One region of the Arthrobacter sp. 4R501 genome, then DNA from elsewhere that is predicted to be linked to it. Evidence: predicted binding sites of a transcription regulator. Region 1 holds the regulator's gene; the other holds the start of a gene.

What was found. Region 1 encodes Rex, which represses fermentation and respiration genes when NADH is low (regulators of the CRP and FNR family bind a similar motif). Its sites were predicted from a motif close to CTTGTGAANNNNTTCACAAG; they were not measured.
Region 2: the regulator Rex is predicted to act here: its motif matches at 3,610-3,629, upstream of CXR02_RS04280 (glyceraldehyde-3-phosphate dehydrogenase).

What each region holds. Positions count from the first base shown of each region.
Region 1 is NZ_PJIW01000002.1:73,072-81,692, reverse strand. Features, by position in the region: gene CXR02_RS01925 (3-deoxy-7-phosphoheptulonate synthase) at 1-78, shown strand, start outside; gene CXR02_RS01920 (helix-turn-helix domain-containing protein) at 221-433, shown strand; gene CXR02_RS01915 (AURKAIP1/COX24 domain-containing protein) at 590-688, shown strand; gene CXR02_RS01910 (HAD family phosphatase) at 942-1,760, opposite strand; gene CXR02_RS01905 (glutaredoxin family protein) at 1,923-2,177, shown strand; gene CXR02_RS01900 (redox-sensing transcriptional repressor Rex) at 2,255-2,992, shown strand; gene CXR02_RS01895 (hypothetical protein) at 3,050-3,847, opposite strand; gene CXR02_RS22745 (hypothetical protein) at 4,028-4,747, opposite strand; gene CXR02_RS01885 (YceI family protein) at 4,855-5,403, opposite strand; gene CXR02_RS01880 (histidine phosphatase family protein) at 5,605-6,285, shown strand; gene CXR02_RS01875 (TlpA disulfide reductase family protein) at 6,287-6,922, shown strand; gene CXR02_RS01870 (cytochrome c biogenesis CcdA family protein) at 6,938-7,693, shown strand; gene CXR02_RS01865 (cytochrome c biogenesis protein ResB) at 7,693-8,621, shown strand, end outside.
Region 2 is NZ_PJIW01000003.1:270,632-279,252, forward strand. Features, by position in the region: tRNA gene CXR02_RS04260 (tRNA-His) at 1-10, shown strand, start outside; gene def (peptide deformylase) at 127-699, shown strand; gene CXR02_RS04270 (HNH endonuclease family protein) at 709-1,506, opposite strand; gene CXR02_RS04275 (hypothetical protein) at 1,632-1,835, opposite strand; gene CXR02_RS04280 (glyceraldehyde-3-phosphate dehydrogenase) at 1,913-3,391, opposite strand; RNA gene rnpB (RNase P RNA component class A) at 3,661-4,047, opposite strand; gene CXR02_RS04290 (YaaA family protein) at 4,105-4,869, shown strand; gene CXR02_RS04295 (zinc ribbon domain-containing protein) at 4,914-5,669, opposite strand; gene CXR02_RS04300 (Nif3-like dinuclear metal center hexameric protein) at 5,793-6,716, opposite strand; gene msrA (peptide-methionine (S)-S-oxide reductase MsrA) at 6,816-7,340, shown strand; gene cysK (cysteine synthase A) at 7,406-8,341, shown strand; gene epsC (serine O-acetyltransferase EpsC) at 8,381-8,621, shown strand, end outside.

The DNA.
Region 1 (8,621 bases):
GCGTGCATGGATTGGGACGTCTCCGTTTCGGTCCTCGATCAGCTCGCGGCGTCCGCCAGGAAGCGCCGGACCGCTTAATGATTGCCCGGATGACTTTCACTACAGCCCCATGAACCTCTAGAGTATCTAACACATGGTTGGTGGATGGCTCAGCATCGGCACACCGAATATGAATCAAAGCTGGGGTATTGTCGTCATCCATCAGCAAAGGAATAGGGAAATGTCCGCAGAACAGAACTTCTCGAACGCGAAGTTCCTGACCGTGGCCGAAGTGGCCGAGGTCATGCGCGTCTCCAAAATGACCGTCTATCGGTTGGTCCACTCAGGCGAAATGCCCGCGGTGCGTTTCGGCCGGTCGTACCGGGTGCCGGAGAGCGCCGTCGAGCAGTACCTCAAGGGTGCTGTGGTGGACGGGCACTCCGAAACCGCCTGAGCATTACCTGCGGTCAGTGGGCATCGCCAAGAAGCGGTACCCTGTTAAGGAACGTTTTACGTCATTGTAAGAATCTGTCAGTTGTTTCAGTCTGTAGCTCTGTCCACGGACCATTTCCATCAGACAGGTACTGCATCTAGTTTGTGAGGAACTTTCGTGGGTTCAGTTATTAAGAAGCGTCGCAAGCGTATGGCCAAGAAGAAGCACCGCAAGTTGCTTCGTAAGACCCGTCACCAGCGCCGCAATAAGAAGTAGAGATACTTCGACAAGCGTAAAATGCCCGTTGCCTTCTCGGCAGCGGGCATTTTTTTGCGTCGGGTGAGGTCGCCATCGACGTTTCACCGTCGCTTAGCGTTTAGCCCTGCCCACCCTCGCAAGCTCGGGCCGGGGCCCGCGGGCCTTCACTTCCGCCGATAGGGGGTCCGGCGGTCGCTGGGCGACCTCTGTCCCGCGATCGGCGGCGATGCGCTCCTACGCGAAACGTCGACGTCGACAGTTGCGGCGGCGGTTATGCCCGCGGGCCGCGGATGCGGGCGAAGCCTTTCCACAGTCCGTAAATTACGCCGCCGGCCGTTGCTGCCTTGAGCCCCAGGGTGGCGGCGCGGCGGCCGGAACGGAAGTCGTAGACCGGCCAGTTATTGTCCCGCGCGTGGCGGCGGAGCCTGGCATCAGGGTTGATGGCTACCGGGTGCCCCACCAGGGTCAGCAGCGGGATGTCATTGTATGAGTCGCTGTAGGCCCAGCACCGCTTAAGGTCCAGGCCTTCGGCGTGGGCCAGGGCCTGCACTGCCACTGCCTTGGCGGAACCGTGCAGGATGTCGCCCACCAGCCGGCCGGTGTACATGCCATCGGCAACCTCGCCCACGGTGCCCAAGGCTCCGGTCAGGCCGAGCCTGGTGGAAATGACCGCGGCAACCTCGATGGGGGTTGCGGTAACCAGCCAGACCCGCCGGCCCACGCGCAGGTGCTGCTGCGCCAGTGCCTTGGCGCCGGGCCAGATCCGGGACGCGATCATTTCGTCGTAGACCTCTTCGCCCAGGGCCTTGACGTCTTCCACGGTGATGCCCTCGGCGAGGGTGAGGGCGGAGTCGCGGACAGCGTGGACATCGTCCATGTTCTCGCCGCGCGCCACAAATTTGAACTGCTTCCACGCGAACCCCGCAGCCTGCGTCAGGGTGAAGGCGCCGCGTTGGTGCATCTTGCGGGCAACATGGAAGAGGCTGGCGCCCTTCATGAGGGTGTTATCGACGTCGAAGAAGGCGGCTTCGCCGGTCTGCATCAACGCATCCGGCTGGGTCACCACAGCGACGTACTTCTCCTCGGGCATGTCCACGAGTCTAGTCAATACTCGGTGACCAAGATTTCAGTGCCAGCGCGAGTGCCAGCGCTCGCCCGGAGACCCGCGTCGCCGTACGACCCGCCGTACGACCCGCCGTCGGCCGCTGTCCTCTGCCCAGCTCTCTGCCCTGAAGGGCGATACGGTTAATGCATGGCAAAACCCGAGGTAGTCCTCATAACCAAGGCAGACTGTCACCTGTGTGCAGGAGCGCGCGACGCCGTCGGACGCGTTACTGCCTCGCTGGGACTCGGGTGGACGGAACAGCAGGTGGACGAGCTGCCGGAACTGCGTGAGCGGTACGCGGAGGAAATCCCCGTAGTCCTGGTGGATGGAATCCAACGCGATTTCTGGAAGATCGACGAAGCCCGGCTGGAGCGCGTCCTCAAACGCGCCATGGCCCAATAGGAAAGCGGCCCGCAGAATGACACCGGCTTTGTTGGCACCAGCTGCGGGGCTCTAGAGTGGAGTCACGACGCGATGGGATGGAGGGGATAGTGACTTCACTGGATCCATCTCCCCATGCTGTCCAAGGTACAGAGGCTGGCCACAGCGCACCGACCGTCCACGGCGCCGAGTCCACCAAGCAAATACCGCCCGCAGCAGTGGCCCGGCTGACCATCTACCTGCGCGCCCTTAACACGCTGCTGTCCGACGGCGTCGAACGGGTATCTTCGGAATCGCTGGCGGAAGCGTCAGGAGTGAGCTCGTCAACCCTTCGCAAGGACCTTTCCTATGTGGGTTCCTACGGCACGCGCGGAGTGGGCTACGAAGTGCAGTACCTTAGCCGTCACATCTCCGCGGCCCTGGGGCTGACCCACGACTGGAAGGTCGCCATTGTTGGCGCGGGTAACCTCGGCAAGGCCCTGGCCCGTTACGGCGGCTTCGAGTCCCGCGGGTTTGACGTCGTGGCAATTTTCGACGCCGACCAGATGGTGGTGGGCAATGAAGTGGGCTGGCTGCGCGTCAGCGACGCTGCGGACATGGAGGTCGTGTTGCAGCGGACGGGCGCCAACATGGTGGTCCTGGCACTTCCGGCTCATGCGGCGCAGGCCGTGTGCGACCGCGTGGTGGCGGCCGGCGTCCACAGCATCCTGAGCTTCGCCCCCGTTATGCTGCAGGTCCCCGAGGGCGTCAACCTCCGCAAGGTGGATATGGCCACCGAACTGCAGATCCTCGCCTATCACGCACAACGGGCGCAGACCCCGGACCAGACCACCTAGTTCGTCGGCGGCTGATGGGGCCCACGCCCGTTAGGGTGTGGATGCGACTCGTTGGTACTACTGCCCGTAGGGGTTGCCAGGCGTGGTGCCCGGGGCGCCATACGGGTTAGCGAACGGCTGCTGCTTGCGGAAGTACGGTGCCGCGGCCGGCAGGTAGAGCAGCACGATCGCTGCGATCCCGGCCAGCGTTCCCACAGTTCCGAGGCTCGGTGGTCCGAAGAGGCCGAAAATGGACAGTGCCGCGAAAACCGTACCGAGGATGCGGGCCCAGTTCTTGCCCTTGCGGACGAAGAACGCCACGAGCGCGTACAACCCCGCACCGATGATCGCGAAGACCACGAGCGATCCGGCAATGACACCCTTGAAGTCGTCGAACGCGAATTCCGCACCAGTGGCACCGCTGCTGCGCATGGCGTCGTCGAACGCATTCCGGAACAACGGATCGTCAAGCATGCCAATGCCCATCAGCAGGCTGATGACATACACAACACCCGCGCCAATCAGCAGCCAGAACGAGATGTTGACCAGCTGGGGAACCCCGTTGGATCCCGTGGCCTGCGGCTGCTCGGACGGGTACTGCGCATAGGGGGACTGCCCGTACGGCTGCTGGCCATAGGGCGGAGGCGTGGGCTGGCCGAACTGCGGCGGGTTGTTCTGGCCATACTGCGGTGCGTTTTGCCCGTACTGGGGTACCGGGGGAGTCTGCTGGCCATACTGCGGGGCGTTTTGCCCGTACTGTGGCGCCGGCGGTGTGGGCTGCCCGAACTGCGGGCTGTTCTCGCCGTATCGGGGCGCTGGCGGCTGGTTGCCGGGCTCGGGCTCGTTCGGGACGGGAGGCGGGACAGGCGTGCTCATGAGCGGTCCTTTGCAGGTCGGATGTCAGTTCGGCTGCTGGGTGCAGTCCAACTGGCCTGCCCCCAGTACGGCTTACTTCCCACCGTACCCCCGGCGGGTGCCGCGGGGGATCATTCCGGAGAGGTATTCCCACAGAACTCAGCGGGCGTCGCGCAAGGCTGTGTTTCTACTGGATCCGGTCTACGCGCGGCCCTTGGCGGCGTTGAACCAGGCCTGCGAGTTCGGCAGCCACATGAGCACCGTTGCCGCGGCGCTGATGAGGAAGCCCAGCCAGTTGTTGCCGATGCCTTGGCCCATGCCGCCGCCGCCCACGCTGCCGCCAAGCACGGCGAGCACCAGCGAAACACCGGCCACGATGGTGAGCGCAAGTCTTGCCCATTCCTTGCCCTCCTTCATCTTCAGGACCAGGACAATCTGGGCCGCCGCCAGGGCCAGTGCCACCAGGACGAGCAGGAGGACCACAACGGCCAGCCCGGGTGCCACGACGAACAACGCCAGCGAACCCAACACGCCGAACAGGCCGCCAAGGACTCCCAGCATGCCGCCGATGAGCCAGATCCAGTACGAGACCTTGAGCTCGGTGGGCAGCCCGGTCACGCTGAACATGCCGGAGAACCCGGCCTTGGGCATAACGTCGTTGAAGTTGCGGGGGCCGTCGGTTGGCATCTCAAAACGGAAGCCGCCCGGCTGGCCCGGCTGGTTGTATGGCTGGCCGGGCTGAGGGTAGGCCTGTCCCGGCGCGGGATAAGCCTGGCCCTGCTGCGGGTAGGCCGGTGGCGGCTCGTAGCCGGCCGGAGGAACGTTGCCGGCCGGCGGCTGAGTGACGGGCGGCTGGGCGCCCGGTTGCTCGGCGCCGGGCTGCTGGGGCTGCTGTGGCTGCGGTACTTCACTGTTGCTCATGGGTCTCACTGTAGACCGCGTATCCGCCGGTATCTAGGGGATAAAAACAAAGCACCCCGGCCGCCAGATTCCGGGGAATTGGCGGCCGGGGTGCTTCAGGAAGAAACCTATGCTGCGGGTGCGATGAACGCGAGCTCCAGGTTGATGGCAACCTTGTCGCTGACCAGCACGCCGCCGGCTTCCAGCACAGCGTTCCAGGTCAGGCCGAAGTCCTTGCGGCTGATGGTGGTTTCAGCGGAGACGCCGGCGCGGGTCATGCCGAACGGGTCCACGGCCACGCCGTTGAATTCGGTCTCAAGGGCAACGGGGCGGGTGACGCCCTTGATGGTGAGGTCCCCGGTCAGCTCGTAGCTGTTGCCTTTGGCCACGAGGCTGTTGGAGACGAAGGAGATTTCCGGGAAGGTCTCGACGTCGAAGAAGTCTTCGCCGCGGACGTGGCCGTCGCGGTTGACATCGCCGGAGTCGAAGCTGGCGGTCTGGATGGTGGCGCTGATCTTGGAATCGGCCACGTTGTCGGCGAGGTCCAGGGTTGCCACGGCATCCTTGAACTGGCCGCGGACCTTGCTGATGCCTGCGTGCCGAACAGTGAAGGCGATCTCGCTGTGCGAGTTGTCGAGGGTCCAGGTGCCGGTGGTGACGTCTGCGGGAAGAGTCATGGTGTTTCTCCTTGGTTTGTCGGGTGGTACTTCCGGATAGCTTGACGCTTCATCTGTTGAATCCTCAACTATCCGCTGCATCCAGTATAAACATGCGTTTGCATGTTTTGTTCCCGGTTCCGGAACATTTTTCCAAAAGTTTGAGTTCTACTGGATGTAGAAGATTTCGGATAGCACGCCATCTTTGAGAAACTGGTAAACATGCCCCAATCCACTGTCCATCTGCTCCGCCACGGCGAGGTCCACAATCCTGACCGCGTTCTGTACGGCAGGCTGCCCGAATTCCACCTCTCCGAGCTGGGCCGGGAAATGGCGCAGATGCTCGCCGACCACTTCGCCGAGCGTGCCGCGCGCGGGGCCAGGATCGTCTACCTCGCGGCGTCGCCGCTGGTAAGGGCGCAGGAAACAGCGGCCCCCACGGCTGAGGCGCTTGGCCTGGAACTCCACACGGACAGCCGTATCATTGAAGCGGAAAACTACTTCCAGGGCATGAAGGTCACCAAGGCCGAGCTCCGGAAGCCCAAGCACTGGCCGCACCTGGTCAACCCGTTCCGGCCGTCCTGGGGCGAACCGTACAAGGCCCAGGCCGCACGCGTCATGTCAGCTGTTGAGGACGCCCGGCTCCGGGCCATCGAACTGGCCGCCGGCGACCACGGAACCGACGGGCCGGAAGCCATCATGGTCAGCCACCAACTCCCCATCTGGGCCACCCGCCTCAGCGCCGAAGGCAGGCCGCTGTGGCATGACCCGCGCAAACGCGAGTGCACGCTGACGTCCATCACCTCCCTGGTGTTCGACGACGACGGTTCGCTCCTGCGCGTTGAGTACAGTGAGCCCGCTGCCGCACTTCTTCCCGGTGCCGCCAGCACCCCCGGAGCCTGACATGACGAACAACCGCACAACATCCCGTGCTGTTTCAAGCACGACATCCCGCCGTGCCGTACTCGCTGCCGGCGGCGCCGCCCTGACCGTCCTGACCCTGGGCCTGTCCGCCTGTGCGCAGGAAGACGCCCTTGCCAAGCAGGCCAAAGCCGGCGACAACAAGAACTACGTGGCCGGGGACGGCTCGGTGACCGAGTTCACCGCCGCGGACCGAAAGGCCGCCGTCGCCATTAACGGCACGCTGTTCAACGGCACCCAGATAGCCCCAGCGGACTTCCAGGGCAAGGTGACGGTCCTGAACTTCTGGTTCGCCGCCTGCGCACCCTGCCGCGTTGAAGCACCCATCCTGGAAGAGCTGCACCAGGACTTCAAGGACCAGGGCGTGCAGTTCTTTGGCGTCAACCTCCGCGATGAAAAAGGCACCGCAGAGGCCTTCGACAAGACCTTCAACCTGACCTACCCCAGCTTCGATGACAAGAACGGCGGCGTGCTCCTGGCCGTCTCCGGGCTGGTTCCGCCGGGGGCAGTCCCCACCACGCTGGTCCTGGACAAGCAGGGCCGAGTGGCCTCGCGCGTGCTGGGCGAAATCCAGAAGGGCACCCTCAAAGCCCTCATCACCGCCGCCGTGGCAGAGTAGCGGCGGCCCCGGACCGTGAACAGCCCCTTCGCCGAAACCATCCTGAACGGCTCGCTCCTGCTTGCCATCCCGGTGGCGCTGCTCGCCGGCCTGGTGTCCTTCCTGTCGCCGTGCGTGCTGCCCCTGGTGCCCGGCTACCTTGGCTACGTCACCGGCCTGAGCGGCGTGGACCTGGAGAAGCAGAAGCGCGGCCGGATGCTGGCGGGCATCGGGCTTTTTGTGCTGGGGTTCTCGGTGATTTTCGTGCTTCTGGGCGGCGCGTTCGGCCAGCTCGGCACCCTGATCACCGGCTCGCAGAATGCCTGGATCACCCAGCTCCTGGGGCTCCTGGTCATCCTCATGGGTGTGGTGTTTATGGGCGGTTTCGGCTGGCTGCAGCGTGATGCGAAGATCCATGCCAAGCCGCCGGCCGGCCTGTGGGGCGCGCCGTTGCTGGGCCTCACGTTCGGCCTGGGCTGGGCCCCGTGCATCGGGCCCACCTACTCCGCCGTCCAGCTCCTGAGCCTGTCCGGCGGTTCCTCCGCTGCCAAGGGTGCCTTTCTGGCATTTGTCTACAGCCTGGGCCTGGGCATCCCGTTCCTGCTGATCGCCCTGGCGGTGCGACGCGGCATGGGCGTGATGTCCTTCTTCCGCACGCACCGCCTGGCCATCCAGCGGATCGGCGGGGGGATCCTGGTGGTGCTGGGCCTGCTGATGGCCAGCGGCGTCTGGGGCACCTGGGTCACCGAGTTGCAGTACTGGTTCCAAACCGATGTGAAGTTGCCGATCTGATGAGCGAGCGCGTGAAAGCAAACAAGAAGTCCTCGGCACCCGTTGCCGCCGCCAAAACTGAGGCGGCGCTGCCAGTCCTGGGGCCGGTGGAGATGCTGCGTTGGGCCTGGACCCAGCTGACCAGCATGCGCACGGCGCTGTTCCTGCTGCTGCTCCTGGCGGTCGCCGCGGTGCCCGGTTCGCTGTTCCCGCAGCGCCCGGCAAACCCGTCCATCGTGACGCAGTACATCAAGGACAACCCGGACTACGGGAAGCTGCTGGACACCCTGCAGCTCTACGACGTCTACTCGTCGGCCTGGTTCTCGGCCATCTACATCCTGCTGTTCATCTCCCTGATCGGCTGCGTGGTCCCGCGCGCCATCGCCCACTACAGGGCCATGCGCTCCCAGCCGCCGCGGACCCCCAAGCGTCTCTCCCGCCTTCCCGAGTACGGCACCCTGGTGGTTCCCGCCGACGCCGGCCTCCCGGCGTCGGACGCCATCCGCAGCGCCGCCGGGGTGCTGAAAAAGCGCGGCTACCGCGTTGAGGTGAGGGACGACGACGGCGCGCGGCCGTCTTTGGGTGCCGAGCGCGGCTTTGCCAAGGAAGTGGGGAACCTGGTGTTCCACACGTCGCTGATCGGCGTGCTGGTTTCGGTGGCCGTGGGCGGCCTGTTCGGCTACAGCGGCCAGCGCATCCTGGTGGAGGGCGACACCTTCGTGAACACCCTGGTGGGCTACGACCAGTTCACCCCCGGCACCAACTTCCAGTCCAGCCAGCTGCAGCCGTACTCCATCCAGCTGGACAAATTCGACGTCTTGTTTGACCGCGAATCACCAGGCAAAATCGGCCAGCCCATCGACTTCAACGCCGAAGTCACCACGCGGGAAACCCCGGACTCGCCCGCCAAGCAGGAAGTCCTGAAGGTCAACGAGCCCGTGACCCTGGG
Region 2 (8,621 bases), on a different contig from region 1:
GTAGCTCACCCTCATAGGGCGGCAGTAAAAGCCGTCCATTTGGAGGCCGTACCGGATATCCGGTACGGCCTCCATTTTTTTGCATAACCGCCGGCGCCACGCCGCACGCACGAAGGGCCGCCTGACATGACAGTTCTGCCAATCACCGTCTGGGGTGAACCGGTGCTCCACCGCCGCGCCGCCGAGGTGGAGGTTTTCGACGACGAACTGCGCACCCTGATCGCGGACATGTTTGAAACCAACGACGCCGCCAACGGCGTGGGCCTGGCGGCGCCGCAGGTCGGTGTGGGCAAAAGAATTTTCGTGTATAAGTACGCCAATGACGACGGCGCTCCGCCCATCGGAGTCCTGGTAAACCCGGTACTGACCCTGTCCAAGATCTCTGGCGCGCTGCCGGACCCCGAGGAAGAGGAAGAGGGCTGCCTCTCCTTCCCCGGCGGCGCATACCCGCTCAAGCGTGCGGAGTGGGCGCGGGTGGAAGGATTTGACGGCCATGGGCAGCCGGTGGAGTTCGAAGCGACCGGATGGTTCGCACGGGTCATCCAGCACGAATACGACCACCTCGACGGAAAGCTCTACGTCAACCGGCTGATTGACCGCTATGCACGGAAGGCCATGAAACTGGCCAAGAAGAGCGGCTGGGGTGTGCCCGGCCTGACCTGGATGCCCGGCGTGGATCCGGACCCGTTCGGCCACTGAGCCGAAGCATTACCTCGCGGTAATGGTTGGCTGGTCCGGGCAGGAGTCCAGGACGCGCTTCATCGCATCCTTCTCCGGCTGCGTGACCCACAGTCCATAGGACGCCTTCACCGAGATCTGGCGGGCCACGTAATGGCAGCGGATGTTCTTGTTCTTCGGCAGCCAGGTGGCGGCGTCGCTTGCGCTCTTCTGCTGATTTGCAGGACCGTCCGCGGCGATGAGGTTTATCGGATCGTTGGCCAGGCTCTGGCGCTGCCCCGGGGTCAGCCCCTGTGCGCCTTTCTGCCACGAGTCTGCCAGCGCTACCACGTGATCGACCTGGACCGCCTTGCTGCTTTCCGGGCCACGGCGGAAGTCCACCATTTCCCCCGTGTAGGGCTCGTGGAAAGCGCCCGACGCGACCCGGCATTTGGACCCCTCCGTGAAGCCCACAGCGGTGAGGTCCCTGCGGAGGATGTCATTGCGGGTGTCGCAGCCGTTCCGGTCCACGTCCAGCCAGGCCTGCCCGAAGGCCTCCCGCTGGTAATTGTCTTTGGGAGCCCGTCCCTTGACGGAAAGCCGCTCGAGGGCGGTCAGGGCACTCATCTGCGGTACAGCGTGCACCGGGATCACGGGCTTCATCCAGGTCCCGTCGAAAACAGGCGCCTCGCGGGGCCCGGCGATTGCCGGTTCTGCCGCAGCGAACTGGCCCGCGGTGAAAAACCACCCCGCAGAGCCAACTGCAGACACGGCCAGCAGGGCCAGCAGAGCCCAGGCCTGCCTCGAACGGCGGCGGGCACGGCGGTAGGCACGCCAGCTGACGGTCATGGGCAACCGGCTCTTCCGGAAATGTAATGCACCAGAAGAGCCTAGGCCACCCCACTGACACCCCTCCGGTTATCCACAATGGGGAGGACGAGTGGCCCGGGTCATCCGCCTACTGCTATGGCCGGCTACTGCTCCCGGACTACACGGCGCAGGTCTTCTTCGGCAACCTGAAGGAGCCCTTCGAGCTGGCGCACACGGTCGTCGCCGACGTCGCCTGTAGCCCGGGACGCGCGGGCCTGCTCCAGGAGCCTGATGGCTTCTTTGTGGTTGGCCTTGGCGACATCGAGGGCGTGTTCAAGGGTGGTCTCGTGGAGAGTTTCGTTATCCATGCCACCAGTGTGGTCCCGATTCCCGGCTGATTCCAGCGAACCAGCCGGGAATGTCCGGCAGCCAGCCCGCAAACGGCTTAGACGGCGATTGCGGCCAGGGCCGCAGCGGCTTCCTTGGCGGGGAACGCCGGCGGGTTGACGCCGGCCATCTCTTCCATAACCCGGACTACCTGGCAGCTGTAGCCGAACTCGTTGTCGTACCAGACGTAAAGAATCAGGTTCTTGTCGTTGGAGATCGTGGCAAGGCCGTCAACGATGCCGGCACGGCGCGAGCCGACGAAGTCCGTAGAAACAACCTCGGGCGAATCGATGTAGTCAATCTGCTTGCGGAGGTCCGAATGCAGGGACATCTGACGCAGATAATCATTCACCTCATCCTTGGTGGTGCCGTTTTCCAGGCTGAGGTTCAGGATGGCCAGCGAGACGTCCGGGGTGGGGACGCGAATGGAGCTGCCGGTGAGCTTGCCCTGAAGTTCGGGCAGTGCCTTCGCCACGGCAGTGGCCGCTCCGGTTTCGGTGATGACCATGTTCAGCGCGGCGGAGCGGCCGCGGCGGTCGCCCTTGTGGAAGTTGTCGATCAGGTTCTGGTCGTTGGTGAAGGAGTGAACGGTCTCCACGTGGCCGTGGATCACGCCGAACTTGTCGTTGATAGCCTTCAGGACCGGGGTGATGGCGTTGGTGGTGCAGGACGCCGCGGACACGATCTGGTCCGTGTCCTCGATGGTGCCGTGGTTAATGCCGTGCACGATGTTCTTCAGATTGCCCTTGCCCGGGGCAGTAAGGAGAACGCGGGCAACGCCCTTGCTCTGCAGGTGCTGGGACAGGCCCTCAGCGTCGCGCCAGCGGCCCGTGTTGTCCACCACCAGGGCGTCGTGGATGCCGTACGCGGTGTAGTCGATCGTGGCGGGGTTGTCCGAGTAGATGACCTGGACCTGGACGCCGTTCGCGGTAATGGTGTTGGCGTCCTCGTCCACGCGGATGGTTCCCTCGAAGGAGCCGTGGACCGAGTCGCGGCGCAGAAGGCTGGCGCGCTTGGTGAGGTCCTTGTCCGAGCCGCGGCGCACCACAATGGCTCGCAGGCGCAGGCCGTGGCCGCCGCCGGCCTTCTCGATGAGAAGGCGCGCCAGCAGGCGGCCGATCCGGCCAAAGCCGTAGAGCACAACGTCGGTGCTGGTGCGGTCATCGCCACCACGCTTGCCAACTACCTCGGCAAGCTCGGCGCGGAGGAACTCTTCCAGGGTGGCACCGTCGCCTTCTGCCTTGAACTTTTCCGCGAGGCGGGCGACGTCGATGGCCGCCGCACCCAGCTCCAGCTGAGCCAGGATGTTCAGCAGCGGTGCGGTCTCTTCGAGCAGGAGCTCGGTGTTGCTCATGCGGCGGGCGAAACGGTGCGCCTTGAGGATGTTCATGGTGGACTTGTTGATCAGGCTGCGGCCGTGAATGCTGGTCACCACGTTGTTCTCGCGGTACAGCCGGCCAATCACCGGAATCATGGCCTCGGCGAGAGCCTCCCGGCCCATCCACGTATCAAGACAAGAATCTGACGTCTGGCTCACAGAACTACCTTCCTCGGTTCAGCCGCATACGTCGTCGTACGCGGTTGGCGGCCACCTGATGTTGTCCAGGGGCTCTGGCACCGGCAGGATGCGGTCCATCCCGGGTGCCGTGGAGAAGCGTAAAGAAAAGCCACCGGCTGCGAACGCAGACCCGGCGGCAGAACTTCTACGTTCGCTCTCTATTCTAGGCTGGAGCGACACCGCGGACCGCCGCAACCGGCGTGAAATCACTCACATGCGGGGCCGCGTCGGTGCCCGGCGGGTGGTGTTGGATGGGTTGACCGATACGCCGGGTTCTGTGCTCCCGTGCCATTACCAGCGCGGGAGTAGCGGCCATCCATCTACGGACGCCGTTGCCGACGCCCTCCAGCGGCCTACCCGGACACTCGGGCGGGCAGCCCTCAAACGTGTCCTGTCTGGCCTTGCTCCGGGTGGGGTTTACCTAGCCTTCCCGGTCACCCGGGAAGCTGGTGGTCTCTTACACCACCGTTTCACCCTTACCTGCTGAGCTTCCGTTGCCGGAAGACGCAGGCGGTCTGTTCTCTGTGGCACTGGCCTGCGGGTTACCCCGAGTGGGCGTTACCCACCACCCTGCCCTGCGGAGCCCGGACGTTCCTCGAGCCACTTGCGTGACGCGCGGCCGCCTGGTCAACCCATCCGCAGACCAGTCTACCGCCGGTAGAGGGCACCGCCGTCGCCGGTAGGATCGTACGGTGCTGATTCTGCTTCCCCCCTCCGAAGGCAAGACCCCCGCAGTCCGCGGGTCCGCCGTCGACTGGCCGTCACTGAGCTTTCCGGAACTCAACACCTACCGGGCCAAAGTCCTGGAGGCGCTGGGGACGGTGAGTGCGCATGAGGATGCCCTCGCGCTGCTGGGCGTCGGCGCATCGCTGCAGGACGACGTCGAACGCAACACCCGGCTCCACGCCGAACCGGCGGCCCCTGCGCACCAGATCTATTCGGGCGTTCTGTACGACGCCCTCGGCTACAAAACGCTGACCCCGGCGCAGCGCCGGAAGGCCGATGGTTCGGTGCTCGTGATCTCGGCCCTATGGGGTGCCATCCGCTTCGCCGACCGTGTGCCCGCCTACCGGCTGTCGATGGGAACGGCACTGCCCGACGTCGGCCGGCTCGCCTCGTTCTGGAAGCCGCAGCTTTCGGAAGCCCTCGCGGAGTCGGTGTCCGGGCATCTGCTCGTGGACTGCCGCTCCAGCACGTATGCCGTGGCATGGGCACCGCCGCCGGCTCAGACGGTGGCCGTCAACGTGTTCACCGAGGTCAACGGGGTGCGCAAGGTGGTCAGCCACTTCGCGAAACACACGCGCGGCGAGCTGGCACGGCACCTGCTGGCCCGCCGCGGAAACGCCCCGCAGACCCCGGTACAGCTGCTGAAGGCCGCGCGCGAGAAATGGGACGCGGAGTTGGTTGACGGTTCAGCGCGGAAGCCGCACGCCCTGAACATCATCCTGCCCAACTAGCTCGCAGTTAACGTCGCCATTCGCGATTTTCACGACGTCAAGTGCTAGTTACTTGGGGCGGGGGTATTCCACTCGGCGGAGCGCACCAGGATGGCACCCGAATCCGGGCAGAACACAATGTCGTCTTCGGCGGCGGCCTTGATTTCTGCGAGGTCTCCGGGGCTCAGCTTCATGCCGGAGGCTTCCGAGGTTCCGTGGAACAACCGGGCGGCGCCCACTCCACGCTTAGCGAGCGTCTTTTCGTAAATTGCCAGCATCCCGGCGTCGAGTCCTGCAGCGAATTCGGCACGCTTGCCGCGGACAACAGCGGCTTCGGCGGCCACCTCGGCCAGGGCCTCATCGAGTTCGGCGCGGATGCCGCCGAACGAGCCCTGGACGTTGTCCACGATGAGCTGCTGGGCAGCCTGCCGTTCGCGCAAGGAATCCAGGCGTTCCAGGACTTCCAGCTCCACGTCCTCAAGGTCGGAGCGGCGTTTGTTGAGGGAGGCGATGTCCTTCTGCAGCGCCACGAGGTCCTTGGACAGCCCCGTGCCGCTGTTGAGCCGGGCTTCGTCGCGTGCAATGCGGGAGGCGACCTGTTCGACGTCGGCCTCGGCACGCTTAAGCTCGGCTTCGGCGTCATGGACGGCCATCTTGGCGGAGCCGAGTTCACCGTTGGCGACGGACAATGCTGATTGCAGGTCCTCGATCCGGGGATCGGTGTCCAGGGCCCGACGGCGGTTGGAGAGGGACTTGAGCTTTGCGTCCAGCCCCTGCAGTTCGAGCAACTTCAACTGTTCCGCCGGTGCTGCCTTGGCCACTATTTACCTCCGCTAAATCCAATCCGGCCGAAGCCGGGCACCGTATCGGCGCTGTATAGACTCTAGCGCCTAGCGTGCTCCCCAGGCTCGCCCGGGTCACCCGGGGACCCCCGCACGCCAGGCTTAGCCCGGAGTCAGAATGAAGTCCCACGGATCGCTGTTGGTGGTGCTTACCTGGATCTCGACGTCATGGCCCTGATCGGCGAGCACATTCCCCAGTGCCGACGCAGCGGCGGGCAGCCAGAGCCATTCGCTGGCGAAGTGCGAAACGTCAATCAGGTACGGCCGGCCGTTCACTGCCGCTTCCCGGGCTTCGGACGCCGGATGGTGCCGGAGGTCGGCGGTGACGTAGACGTCGGCGTTGTTGGCCCGCACCTCGTTGAACAGGGAATCCCCCGCCCCGCCGCAAACCGCAATGCGCCGCACCAGCCCATCCTTGTCCCCGGACACGCGGACTCCCCCGGCCACCGACGGCAGGATGCCGAACACCCTGGCCGCGAAGTCGCCCAGGCTCATCACGTCCGCCAGATCACCCACGCGTCCGATGCCTTCCTCGGGCAGGCCGTTCGCGGCAACCGTCAGCGGGACAACGCCCTCCAGTCCCAGCGCATCAGCCAGGACGTCGGAAACGCCCCCGACGGCGGAATCACCGTTCGTGTGGACGGTCAGGAGTGCGGTGCCGGACTCGATGAGACGGTGGATGGCCTGCCCTTTGGCAGTAGTGGCGGCCACCGACGTGACGCCTTTGAGGAGCAAGGGGTGGTGCGTGATCAGGAGCTCGGCACCCCATTCCACCGCTTCCTCGATCACCGTAAGCGTGGGATCAACGGCGAACATCACCCGAGTCACGGGCGCTGAGGGGTGGCCGGCCACGAGCCCTACCTCGTCCCAGTTTTCGGCGAGTGACTCGGGCCAGAGTTCCTCTACCGCCAGCAGCACCTGGCCCAGCGTGGGAGCAGCCGGACCAGCCGCCGCAGCGTCCTCCCCAGTAAGGGTGCCGTCGTCGTGCTTGCCCGCATCTGTAACGCCGGTGTCTGCAGATTCCATAGTCTCAGTTTTACCCCATCCGGCCGTTTGCCCGGCATCATTCAAAGTCTCGTAGGGTGGTCAGGGAATCATCCGGCGCGCTCAACCATTGAAGAGGTCATGAAAACTTTTGTTCTTGGCGGGGGCTGCTTCTGGTGCCTTGATGCTGTCTACCAGAAAACCAAGGGGGTCTCCTCGGTGATTTCCGGCTACACGGGCGGCCATGACCCCCGGCCGGACTACTACTCCGTCTGCGGCGGGACCACCGGCCACGCTGAGGTTGTGGCGGTCACTTTCGACGAGTCCATCATCCCGGCCGAGGTCATCCTGGACATGTTCTTCGCGCTGCACGATCCCACCACGCTCAACCGCCAGGGCTACGACGTGGGCACGCAGTACCGCTCGTCCATGTTCTATGAGACCACCGAGGAGAAGATTCTCTTCGAGGAAGCCATCGAACGGAACCAGGCTCTGTGGTCGCACCCGATTGTGACCGAGGTCAGCCGGCTGCCACGGTTCCATGTGGCGGAGGACGTCCACCAGGACTATTACGCCAAGTATCCCGAGCAGGGCTACTGCCAGGTGATCATCAATCCGAAGCTCGCGAAGGCCAGGAAATATTACTCTGCATGGCTTAATGCTTAGCAGCGGCCACTCAGCCATCGTTAGGCTGACCTCAGCATTCACTCTTGAGAGATAGGCATATCTACATGGCACGGATCTATGACGATGTAACGCAGTTGGTCGGCGGCACTCCGCTGGTCCGCCTGAACCGGCTCACCGAGGGCCTGGGCGCCACTGTGGCCGTCAAGCTGGAGTTCTACAACCCAGCCAACAGCGTCAAGGACCGCATCGGCGTGGCCATCGTTGACGCCGCCGAGAAGTCCGGCGCCCTTAAGCCCGGCGGCACCATCGTTGAAGGCACCTCCGGCAACACCGGCATCGCCCTGGCCATGGTGGGTGCTGCCCGCGGCTACAAGGTCATCCTGACCATGCCCGAGACCATGTCCACCGAGCGCCGCGTTATGCTGCGGGCGTTCGGTGCCGAGATTGTGCTGACCCCGGGTTCCGAGGGCATGCGCGGCGCCGTGGAAAAGGCCCAGGAAATCGTGGCCAACACGGAGAACTCCATCTGGGCCCAGCAGTTCGCCAACGAGGCCAACCCTGAGATCCACCGCACCACCACCGCCGAGGAAATCTGGTCCGACACCGACGGCAAGGTGGACATCTTCGTCGCCGGAATCGGCACCGGCGGAACCGTCACCGGCGTCGGCCAGGTCCTGAAGGAACGCAATCCTGACGTCCAGATTGTGGCCATCGAGCCGAAGGACTCCGCCATCCTGAACGGCGGCGCTCCCGGGCCGCACAAGATCCAGGGCATCGGTGCGAACTTCATCCCGGAAATCCTGGACACCAACGTCTACGACGAAGTACTGGACGCCACCCTGGAGGATTCCGTCCGCGTCGCCCGTGAACTCGGCGTCAAGGAAGGCATCCTCGGCGGCATCTCCTCCGGCGCCATCGTCTGGGGTGCCCTGGAACTGGCCAAGCGTCCGGAGAATGCCGGCAAGCTGATCGTGGCGGTTGTCTGCGACTTCGGTGAGCGTTACATCTCCACCGTGCTCTATGACGACATCCGAGGCTGATCAGCCCGTTGTCGCCCCGTTTCCTGTAGAAAGAACTTTGTGGGCTTTTTCGCAAGACTGAAGGAAGACCTCGATGCCGCCCGGTCACACGACCCGGCGGCTCGAGGTTCTTTTGAGAATTTTTTCGCCTATTCGGGGCTGCACGCCATCTGGATCCACCGGCTGACGCACCGCATGTGGCAGAACCCGGGGCTGCGGTTCCCGGCTCGGCTGGTGTCGCAGCTGGGCCGCTTCCTGACCGGAATCGAGATCCATCCCGGCGCCACGATCGGCCGACGCT